Regions from separate parts of the Paenarthrobacter sp. YAF11_1 genome, predicted to be linked through region 2. Evidence: predicted binding sites of a transcription regulator. Region 2 holds the regulator's gene; the other holds the start of a gene.
The links. Region 2 encodes LexA, which represses DNA repair genes until DNA is damaged. Its sites were predicted from a motif close to TCGAACANNTGTTCGA; they were not measured.
Positions count from the first base shown of each region.

Region 1: AB4Y77_RS06895 (LexA family protein) is a predicted target of LexA. The motif match lies at 4,162-4,177, and genes of this name have one in related genera.

Region 1 is NZ_JBFRDF010000003.1:298,929-304,759, reverse strand. It holds gene cobA (uroporphyrinogen-III C-methyltransferase) at 1-381, shown strand, start outside; gene AB4Y77_RS06910 (uroporphyrinogen-III synthase) at 394-1,551, shown strand; gene AB4Y77_RS06905 (Y-family DNA polymerase) at 1,586-2,884, opposite strand; gene AB4Y77_RS06900 (hypothetical protein) at 3,304-3,735, opposite strand; gene AB4Y77_RS06895 (LexA family protein) at 3,717-4,148, opposite strand; gene AB4Y77_RS06890 (dihydrofolate reductase family protein) at 4,319-4,915, opposite strand; gene AB4Y77_RS06885 (hypothetical protein) at 4,896-5,081, opposite strand; gene AB4Y77_RS06880 (hypothetical protein) at 5,080-5,511, shown strand; gene AB4Y77_RS06875 (GMC oxidoreductase) at 5,660-5,831, shown strand, end outside.
Region 2 is NZ_JBFRDF010000013.1:52,626-58,456, reverse strand. It holds gene hflX (GTPase HflX) at 1-692, shown strand, start outside; gene AB4Y77_RS18060 (ATP-dependent DNA helicase) at 685-2,745, shown strand; gene lexA (transcriptional repressor LexA) at 2,742-3,485, opposite strand; gene AB4Y77_RS18050 (LysM peptidoglycan-binding domain-containing protein) at 3,831-4,190, shown strand; gene AB4Y77_RS18045 (histidinol-phosphate transaminase) at 4,268-5,386, shown strand; gene hisB (imidazoleglycerol-phosphate dehydratase HisB) at 5,433-5,831, shown strand, end outside.

The sequences.
Region 1 (5,831 bases), on a different contig from region 2:
ACGCACCGCGAAGTCAGCCACATGTTCACCGTAGTGTCCGGCCATGCCCCCTTGACCGAGAGGGAACACACCCACCTTGCCGGCCTTGGCGGGACGATTGTGGTCCTCATGGGCATTGGTACCCTTCCCCAGCTTGCCGCAGGGCTGCGCCGGGCAGGCATGAACGCGGACATGCCCATGGCTGTGGTGGAACGCGGCTACCGCCCGGGGCAGCGCACCACCATCGCTGACTTGGGTACGATCGAAACAGCTGCCACAGGCTGCAGCAACCCGGCCGTGCTGGTCATCGGCGAGGTGGTCCGGGTGGCTGAAGCCAACCGCAATCATGCAGAAGCATCCGCTGAACTGAGCCGCCTCGCGGCTTCGCTCCTTGAAGCCTGAAGGTAAAAACACATGACTGTTGCACGCGCCATCGAAGTCCACGACGCTACCGCCGCTCCGGGAGTTTCCGAAGCCGTCGATGCGCCGCTGGACGGATTCCGAATCGGCGTCACCTCGCACCGCCGCTCCCGTGACCTCATTGAGGCACTGGAGCGCCGCGGTGCGAGCGTGTTGCACGCCCCCGCCTTGAAGATCGCCCCTGTGCAGGAAGACATGGTCCTCATCGAGGACACCCGCACCATCATTGCTGCCAAGCCCGACATCTGCATCGCCACCACCGCCTACGGCATGCGCCGCTGGTGTGAGGCCGCCGATTCCTTCGGCATCGGCGAGCAACTCCTGGAAACCCTGTCCGCCTGCCGCATGTTCGTCCGAGGCCCCAAGGCCCGCGGTGCCGTGCGGGCTGCCGGTCTTGCGGACGTCGGAATCAGCAGTGACGAAACCACTGCCACGCTGGTGGACATGCTGCTGACCGAAGGTGTGCGCGGCAAAACCGTGGCCGTGCAGCTGCACGGATACACCGATGTCCGCCAGCTGGAACGGCTCCGCATGTCCGGCGCCACGGTCCTGACGGTGACCCCGTACCGCTGGGTGAAGCCCGACGGCGAAGACAAGCTGCCGCGCCTGATCGAGGCAGTGGTGGGCGGCAACCTGGACGTACTGACGTTCACCAGCGCGCCAGCCGTGGACGCCATGTGGAGCACAGCCCACGAAATGGGCCTCTACCGGCAGCTCATCGAAGCCCTCAAAGGGCCCGTCACTGTTGCCGCTGTTGGGCCGGTCACCGCACAACCACTGGTCGACGCCGGGCTGACGCCACTGATCCCGGACCGTTACCGCATGGGCGCACTGATCCGGTTGGTAACCGAACACTTGTCCCTCAACCATGTACGCCGGTTGGAGACCAAGAGCGCCACGATCGAACTGCGCGGGCGCTGCCTGCGGATCAACGGTGAGGTGGTGGACCTGGCACCGGCTCCCCTGCTGCTCCTGCGGGCGCTGCTCGGCGCGGGCGGAGCAGTACTGTCCCGGGAAGCGCTCTCGGACCTGTTGGACCTGCGCGGCTCTGTGCATGCCCTGGACATGACGGTCAGCCGCCTGCGTTCCTCGCTGCCGGATGGCAAGCTCGTTGAGACCGTAGTGAAGCGCGGTTACCGGCTGCGGGCGTAGGCTCCCTGCCTCCACGAGGTGGTTTCCTCCCACGTCAGGCCGCCTTCACCAAGGGCAGTTCATCCCAGTTGGTGGTGTACCGGGGGCTGAGCATGTCCCGTTTCATGGACCAGTCCGGTCCTCCCTTGATTCCCGCGTGCCCCAAACCGATGGAGCCGCGGCCGTACCGCTTGCTGACTTGCTCCAGCAGCGGGCCGATGCCACGCTCTTCGTGCCGGTTCTCGAAGATCTCCAAGGGCTTCTGGTTGCCGCTGGGGCGGAGGTCGGTCACCATGATGCCGGCCTTGGCGTATCTCACGCCTTCCTGGATCCTTGGAACCAACGCGTGCGCTGCCTTGGTCAGCAGGACGGGATCCGAGGTGGGCATCGGGAGTTTGACGTTAACGGTGGGAAACGACTTGTCGTTGGGGTTGTAGACCGATGTGGCAGCAAAGGCTGTCAGCAACTTTGCTTGGAGGTCGTGTTTGGCCAGCCTGGCACTTGCCATCTGCCCGTAGACGCTGAGCACCTGCCGCAGCTGCGCCGCCGTCGTAATCGGTGTGGAAAAGGAGCGGGAGAAGATCAACTGGTCCCTCCCGATCCTTTCCTCCTCCATCGGGATGCACGGGGTGCCCTGGAGTTCCAGCACCGTGCGCATCATGACAATGGAGAACTTGTCCCGCAAAGCCACGGGGTCAGCCCGGACCAGATCCAGGATGGAGAAGATCCCCATGGCATTCAGACGTTTGGTCAGCCTGGTCGCAACACCCCAGATCTCAATCACGGAGAGCCGCGCCATCAGCGCTTCGCGGAGGGCTTCAGGGATCGAGTCCCAGCGGCACACTCCGTTGAAGCCCGGATTGTGTTTGGCCCACTTGTTGGCCAACTTGGCGAGGGTCTTGGTTCTGGCGATGCCCACACAGACCGGAACCCCCACATGCCGTTGGCACGCAGCTTTGATGGTGCGTCCCAGTTCCAGCAGGTCTTCCGGCTGACCTTTCACCCCCAGAAACGCCTCATCAATGGAGTAGACCTCCTGCCACGCCGAGTAGCGGGCCAGAAGTTCCATGACGCGGGAACTGATGTCCCCATAGAGTTCGTAGTTGCTGGACAGGGCAATGAGTCCCCATTCCTCGGCCCGTGGAGCAAGTTTGAACCATGGCTCCCCCAGCCCGATCCCCAGCTTCTTGGCTTCCGGAGACCTGGTCACTGCGCAGCCGTCGTTGTTGGACAACACAATCAGCGGCTTACCCTCCAGCGAGGGGTTGAACGCACGCTCCGCCGACGCATAGAAGCAGTTGATATCCACGTGGGCGATCTCCTGCATCTGATGCATGATGGCTGGCTTGGACATCGTCCTCCTCCGTTCGGCCCTAGCATGCGCGCGGCCGTTCCTTAGCAGGACACGCCACGTATTCGAACATATCTTCGAATACCTTCACTGTACCGCCACGCACCGACAAGAAGACCTCGTCTCGATATGCATCTGACCCGGTAGTCCAGCAGAGGCCTCAACCCTTGACCGTAATTCGTTTTGAGGAGGACCACCTGGCCCCCATCGCACTGGCAAACGTGACGACCTCGGATTTGGCGGCACTTATCGCGAGATCCTTGACGCGGGCTTTGATCTTCTCATCGTCAATTACCCCGGATCTGCAGGTTCCGGCGTCGCATTTCAGGAACTTGCCGTAGCGGTTCCGGGCAATCACTATCCTCGCGTGTCGACCGAAGCATAAAGACGCTGGGCTGCAATGGTCGACGTCCTGACACCCATCACGCAGAACCGCGCCCGCCTCGTGGGCCATGCTCAAAAGAGCGCTCCAAAGCCGCGGTGAGAACAGCGGGCGCCAGCCGGTCCACCAGGTCTACCGGCCGGCCCTCGCGCAGCGCCGGGCATCCGGTGACCATCCAAGCGGCAAAGTAGTTATGCGGAATACCCAGGGCCATGGCCCGGACAAACAGCCCCAACACCACGGGGTGCAAGGACAGGTCTTCCCGGAACTGGAAGCCTGGACAGTAAGTGCCGTCCGCTGAAAACACCCGCACCAGTTGTTGCATCACAGGTTCCGGATCCTCATGTATCTGCGCAAGCCGGCTCCGGACCTTTTCCAGGCTTGGCAGGCCGAACTCAGCGCCCATCCGTTCCCACAGCTCGCTGGGAATGGGCCCTTGCGAACGGGCCGGACTCAGATGTGGTGCAGGCACGTGGTGGCAACTCCCCAGATGGTCAGTTCGGAAAGTGCCGGCACGCGGATGTCCGGATACTTGGGATTGTCTGCTTGGAGGATCACACCCGAAGGCGTGACGCGGAGCCTTTTGATGGTCAGTTCACCATCGAGGACAGCCACGACGACGGACCCATCCTTGGGCTCCAGCGCACGGTTGACGATCAGCTCATCACCATCACTGATCCCGGCACCTTCCATGGATTGCCCCGTCACCCTGACCACAAAAGTGCTGGTGACATCCTTGATAAGGTGCTCGTTGAGATCGATCCGGCCATCAAAATAGTCCTGCGCCGGCGACGGATACCCGGCTGCCACCGGGAGAGGTGCCAGCAAAACCGACATCAGGGAAAAGCCCGCATCTATCACGCGGGGGCCGACTATCACGCCCACAACACACCTTTATTCGAATATATGTTCGATAGTCGAGTGTACAGCGGATGACGGACATTGTGGTCGCTCGCCCCGTTCCAAAGGGTGCTGTCACGGTACCCGCAGAGTGCCGTGAGACGCGTAGGGTCACCCGCCAGCCGTAATAATGGCGGGATGGCGCCAAGGCTGGATCAGCGCTGCACCCGGTACCGCACGTGGGTGACGAGTCCGGTCCCGCGCGCTTCGATCGGTTCAAGCGTCACGTCCCCCACGCCGTCGAGCAGCCGTTCGCCACCACCGAGGATCACGGGAGAGATGTGAAGCCGCAGCTCGTCCATGAGGCCGGCGGAGAGATATTGCCGGGCGGTTTGTGCTCCCCCCGCAATAGCCACGTCCCTGTCCCCGGCGGCTTCCCTGGCCTGGGCCAAGGCCGCTTCGATGCCGTCAGTGACGAAATGGAAAGTGGTGCCACCTTCCATCGCCAGCGGCTCGCGCTGGTGATGGGTCAGGACGAAAACAGGTGCATGATACGGCGGCTCCTCACCCCACCAGCCGCGCCATTCCTGGTCCCAAGGACCCGGTCCAGGCCCGGCGAACATGTTCCGGCCCATGATGTAGGCACCAGCTTCGAGGATGCCCGCGATCTCAGCGGCGCTGGCCTCCCTCTGCTCGAACTGCCAGCGGTGCAGGCTCTCGCCTCGCTCCCCCAACGGTTCGTCCAGGGACTGGTTGGGTCCGGCAACATATCCGTCAAGGGAAACAGTCAGATCACAGGTGACTCGGCTCATGCGCCCATCCTGCCACCGCCCACCCCAGGCGCATAGGCCCGATCCCGGCCATCACAGCACTGCCCGCATGGCATTCGGCGGTCTCCGCGGAGGTCTGTACGGCGGAACGGAGCAGCCCTACGCTGAACCTGTTCACCAGCGCGAAGACGCGAAAAGAGGCAGCCATGGCACGGGATCCAAAACCCACGTTGGAGCAACTGAATATCCTGGTCGGCGAGTGGGAAACGTCGGTCCCTGGCAAGGAGGTCTCCGGCCGGACAACTTTCCAATGGCTGGAAGGTGGAGGCTTCCTCATCCAACGATCCACAGTCCAGCGGCCGGAGTATCCCAATGCGGTCAGCGTCATTGGTGCCACAGGCTCGGACGGAGCCTTCCAGCAGCACTATTTCGATTCCCGGGGTGTCGCCCGGATCTACGATATGACGCTCAAGGACAAGGTATGGGTTCTCTTCCGGGACGGCCCGGACTGGCCCCAGCGCTTCGTTGGCCACTTCACCGAGGACAGCAACACCATCACCGCCCGCCTGGAACGCGGTACCTACCCAGGCGGGCCGCTGGAGCACGACTTCGACATGATCTACACCCGTATTGTTTAGCGCACCCTGAACCCAAGTACTCCACCTCATTTACAGATCCCCTGCCCGGTGGGAACATAAGCCCCATAGTCCGCGGAGGCATCGCCCGGCCACACCCGGCGCCGTCAGCTGCAGCTATGTAGTCAGCTCTCCTCTGAGAGGAACGGCCATGGGTCGTCTGGGGACCGGGAACAGTGGGGATGCGGGGTATGAGCCCGCGTCTGATCCGCCACGCCACCGTGGCAGTGGCATCGAAAAAGTCGACGCAGTGGTGGTGGGCTCCGGCTTTGGAGGTTCCGTTGCGGCGCTTCGACTGGCCGAGGCCGGACAGTCCGTTGTGC
Region 2 (5,831 bases):
CCAACCGCCGTCGTAATGCCGTTCCTTCCGTCGCGATCGCCGGATACACGAACGCCGGCAAGTCCTCGCTCCTGAACCGCCTCACCGATGCCGGTGTGCTGGTGGAGAACGCCCTGTTCGCCACCTTGGATCCCACCGTTCGTAAAGCCCAGACGCCGGACGGCATCGGCTACACGTTGGCGGACACTGTGGGGTTTGTCCGTTCGCTGCCGACCCAGCTGATTGAGGCGTTCCGCTCCACGCTGGAGGAGGTGGCGGATGCGGACCTGATCCTGCACGTAGTGGACGCCTCGCATCCTGATCCTGAAGGTCAGATCGCTGCTGTCCGGGCTGTCTTTACGGAAGTGGATGCCCGCAAGGTTCCCGAGATCATTGTCCTGAACAAGGTTGATGTGGCGGACCCCTTTGTGGTGGAGCGCCTCAAGCAGAAGGAACCCCGCCACGCAGTCGTCTCCACCCGTACGGGCCAGGGCATTGCTGGGTTGTTGGAAGACATCAGCCAGTCCATTCCCCGGCCGGGCGTGCGCTTGGAGCTGCTCATTCCCTACGACCGTGGCGAAATGATCAGCAAACTGCACAGTTCCGACTCGGAAATCCTCAGCCTTGAGCACGAGGAAAGCGGAACCCGCGTTGTTGTCATGGTCCGCGAAGGACTGGCAGCCGAACTGGAGCCGTTCGTCACCAATGGTTGAGAAGGTGGCGGCGGACGCCGTCGAGTCGTTGGGGGAGAAGACCACCCTCGAGTTGTTGGACCGGGCTGTTGCCGGCATGGGCGGTCAGAGCCGTGCCGGCCAGCACGAGATGGCCAGGCATGTCACCAGGGCCATCGAAACCGGGGAGCACCTGCTGGTCCAAGCGGGAACGGGAACGGGTAAGTCCTTGGCGTACCTTATTCCGTTGATCGCGCATTCGATGGACAGCGACAAACCGACTTTGGTGTCCACCGCCACCTTGGCACTCCAAACGCAGATTGTTGGCAGGGACCTTCCCCGGCTGTTGGACACCATCAACCCTGCCCTTGAACGCCCCGTCAACGTGGCGCTCGTCAAGGGCAGGGCAAACTACGTCTGCCGGCAAAAGCTCGAAGGCGGGTTCCCCAGCGAGGAACCGTCCGAGGGACAGCTGTTCTCCTTGGGCGAGGACACCAGTGTCCCGCACTTTGCTGCGTCCATGGGGGGACCGCAGTCGCAGTTGGGCAAGGAAGTGGTCAGGCTTCGCGAGTGGGCGGAAAAGACCGCCACCGGCGACCGTGACGAACTTATGCCCGGCGTCACGGATCGGGCTTGGCGACAGGTCTCCGTGACGTCCATGGAGTGTCTGGGCGCGCAGAAGTGTCCCCTCGCCGAGGAGTGCTTCAGCGAGTTGGCCCGGTCCCGCGCAGGCGAAGCCGACGTCGTGGTCACCAACCACGCCATGCTGGCCGTCAGCGCCTTTGAGGGGCTGGCTGTGCTGCCCGAATACGACGTCGTGGTAGTCGATGAGGCCCACGAGTTGCAGGACCGCGTGACGGGCGCTGTGTCAGGCCAGTTGTCCGTAGCGATGGTCCACGCGGCCGCGTCGAGCGCCCGCAAGCACACCGCCATCACGGTGGATGCCCTCAATGCTGCGGCCGACCGCTTGGATATGGCCATAGCGGGCGTGCCCAACGGTCTTCTGCCCAGCGGGCTCAATGACGAACAGCTCGATTGCCTGGACCAACTCCGGGAAGCCACACGCGCAGCACTGTCGGATTCGAAGACGGACTCTTCAAACGCGGTCGACGGCGGCAGGCAACTCGCGCGGTCACGGCTCATGCTCATTCTGGAGCTGTGCGAACGGATGCTCGCGGCCAAGGAGAACCGTGAAGTGGTGTGGTTTTCCCGCAACAGCACGTTCGATCCCCAGCAGGGATACTCGCAACCTGACGAGACCGCTCCGGCCCTGATCAACATTGCGCCCCTGAGTGTGGCGGGACGCCTTCGTGAAGGTCTCTTCGCTGGTCATACAGTTGTGCTGACTTCCGCCACGCTGGCCATCGGCTCGGCTTTTGAACCGGCCGCAGGTGGACTTGGGCTGATTGGCGATGGAGCACCAAGCTGGACCGGGATCGATGTCGGCTCGCCCTTTGATTACCCCAAACAGGGTGTGCTCTACGTGGCCAAGCACTTGCCCAAGCCTGGCCGTGGAACCTCGCCCGAGGCCCTGGATGAATTGGAAGACCTCATCCGCGCTTCCGGTGGGGGAGCGCTGTGTCTTTTCTCGTCGCGGCGGGCGGCTGAGGAAGCCGCCGATGCCATGAGGCTTCGCCTCGACGTCAGTATTCTCTGCCAGGGTGAATCCACCATGGCAGCTCTGGTGAAGCAGTTCGCCGACGAGCCCGATACCTGCCTCTTCGGCACGATGTCGCTGTGGCAGGGTGTGGATGTCCCCGGCGGTTCGTGCCGCCTTGTGGTCATCGACCGCATCCCGTTCCCGCGTCCGGATGATCCGTTGATGACTGCCCGCTCGCGTGCCGTGGCACAGTCCGGAGGCAACGGATTCATGGCTGTGTCAGCAACCCACGCTGCCATCCGTCTGGCCCAAGGGGCAGGCCGGCTCATCCGTTCCACGGGGGATAAAGGGGTTGTGGCGGTCCTTGACTCCAGGCTCTCAACAGAGCGCTACGGGGGCTTCCTCAGGGCAGCCCTGCCGCCGTTCTGGGCGACGACGGACCGAACCGTGGTGCGGGGCGTGCTGGAGCGCCTGGGCCCTGCCAAAGCCTCCTAGAGGGATCGCAGGACCGAAACGACCTTGCCCATAATGGTGGCTTGGTCGCCGAGGATGGGTTCGTACTGGGTGTTCTGCGGAAGAAGCCATGTGTGGCCGTCGCGCTGGCGGAAGGTCTTCACCGTTGCTTCGTCGTCCAGCAGTGCGGCAACGATGTCTCCATTGACGGCGTCGTTCTGCCTGCGGACAACTACCCAGTCGCCATCGCAGATCGCGGCGTCGATCATCGAGTCGCCGGCTACCTTGAGCATGAACAGTTCGCCGTGGCCCACGAGTTGCCGGGGCAGGGGGATGACGTCCTCCACTGTCTGGTCAGCAAGGATGGGACTGCCGGCAGCGATCCGACCGACCAACGGGACCATGGCGGTGTCGCTGGCGCTGGCAAGCTCGGTCACGGCAAAGCCACCCGTGCTGCGAAGATTGGTGGGCGCTTCCACTCCCGGAATGGGGCCGCCATCGAGGGTCAATGGCATGAGGACTTCCATGGCCCGGGGGCGCTTTGGATCGCGGCGGAGGTAACCGAGCTTTTCGAGCTGGGAGAGCTGGTGTGTAACGCTCGACAGGCTGGCCAGGCCCACGGTGTCACCAATTTCACGCATGCTGGGCGGATACCCGTTGTCATTGACTGACCGCTGGATGGTCTCCAGGATCTTCTTCTGCCGGACGGTCAGGCTCTTGGGACTCTTTTGAGGCTGCTGGCTCCGCGGGGGTGCCCCGCCGCCGGTGGCTTTCGCTGCCATGTTCGCCAATGCCTTTCCATTCCGCCCGGAGTGTGCCCGGGGTCGTCGGGTCTGCAAAAAATGTCAGACCCTCCTGTTCCACTGAAACAGTGCTGTTTCTTCACTCAAACGTAGGGCAGCCACAGGCGTTTATCAAACATTTGTTCTAGCGAGTCTCGACACCGTTCGTTGATAAGTGCTAAAAATGTCTTAGCAAGGTTCGAATATGTGTTCTATAAACCTGGCGCTGACACCGGATGTTCGAACGAAGTGTTCGAACATCCGGGGTTGGACAGGGGAACGCACAGAATTGGCAGCCATGTACCGGGATCCGGCGCACGGCAATAGCTCAGAAGGGCTCAGCTCATGTCCGCAATCACTACGTTCGCTGATTTCCGCACCACTCAGGCGCCTGCGCGTCTGCGCCTGACCCGACGGGGACGGATGGTCTTCTTTGGCATCCCGGCCATGCTGCTGGTGGCTGCGCTGCTGAGCCTGGCTGGTTTTATCACGTCACCGGCCAAGGCCTCGGACTCGCAGGGGCAACTCCAGCCGCCCGTCGCCGTCTCGGTTACGGTCCAGCCGGGACAGTCCCTCTGGGGCATTGCCGGTGCCGCTGCGCCTGAACGGGATCCCCGCGATGTCATTACGGAGATCATTCAGCTCAACGACCTCCGTGGCGGCCGTATCCAGCCCGGCCAGCAGTTGTTCGTGCCCGCAAACTAGTGTGTTCCGTCCCGTGTGGGGCGGGCGCCCGGCGTCACAGTTAGTTCGGCAGTCCCGGCAGCCCTTAAACTGTGGTGGTGAGTGACCAGCTTGAGCGACTTGACCGACTACCCCTCCGGACCAACCTGCGTGGACTGAGCCCGTACGGCGCACCGCAGCTTGATGTCCCCATTTTGCTCAATGTCAACGAAAACACCCATGGCGTCCCTGCCGATGTGCAGGCGGCCATCACCGAGGCCGTGGCCGCTGCGGCCACGGGGCTGAACCGTTATCCGGACCGGGAGTTCACCGAACTTCGTGAAGCCCTGGCCGAGTACCTTGGCCACAATCTCGCTCCGGACAACATCTGGGCAGCCAATGGCTCCAATGAGGTTCTGCAGCAGATCCTCCAAGCATTTGGCGGGCCCGGCCGGAAGGCGCTGGGATTCCCGCCCACGTACTCCATGTACCCCTTGCTGGCCAGTGGCACGGATACCGAGTACGTCCGCGGGGTCAGGGCTGAGGACTACGGCTTGGACGCTGCCTCCGCTGCTGCGCAGGTCCGCGAAACCGGTGCCAACATCGTGTTCCTGTGTTCGCCCAACAATCCCACGGGAACAGGCCTGGGGCTGGATGTCGTAGAGGCCGTTTATGAGGCCGGAGAAGCCAGCCAGGCAATAGTGATCGTGGACGAGGCCTACCACGAGTTCGCGCACGACAATACCCCCAGCGCCCTGACCCTGCTGCCCGGTCGCGAGCGTCTGATCGTTTCCCGCACCATGAGCAAGGCCTTTGCCCTTGCCGGTGCCAGGCTGGGCTACATGGCCGCAGCTCCCGAGGTTACGGATGCCATTCGGCTGGTCCGCCTTCCGTACCACCTGTCGGCTGTTACCCAGGCAACCGCCCTGGCTGCGCTTAGCCACCGGGAAGCCCTCATGGCCGACGTCGAGGACATCAAGGTCCAGCGCGACCGCATCGTGACCGAGCTTCTGCGCATGGGCCTCAAACCTGCGGAGTCGGACTCCAACTATGTTTTCTTCGGCGGACTCGAAGATCCCCACGCGATCTGGCAGGGCCTGCTCGACGCCGGTGTGCTGATCCGCGACGTCGGTATTCCCGGCCACCTCCGGGTCACGGCGGGAACCGAACCGGAAACCACGGCCTTCCTGGCAGCGCTGGAAGCGCTGCTGGACGGCCGGGCGTCACAGCCCGCCTAAACTTGTCCATAGACCCAACCCACTCTTCGTGTATAAGGACGTCCCAATGAGCGAAACCGGCGCCACGCCGTCCGCTGCCCGCACCGCGCGCATGGAGCGCACCACCAGTGAATCCTCCGTCCTGGTGGAGATCAACCTGGACGGATCAGGTGTCTCGGACATCAGCACCTCGGTTCCGTTCTACGACCACATGCTGACGGCGCTGTGCAAGCACTCGTTGATTGACATGACCGTGAAAGCCACCGGCGATACCCACATTGACGCCCATCACACCGTTGAAGATGTGGCCATCACCTTTGGCGAGGTGCTGCGCACGGCTTTGGGCAACAAGGCCGGCATCCGGCGCTTCGGCGAAGCCACGGTTCCTCTGGATGAGGCACTGGCTCACGCCGTGGTGGACGTTTCGGGCCGGCCATACCTGGTTCACGGTGGAGAGCCGGCCGGC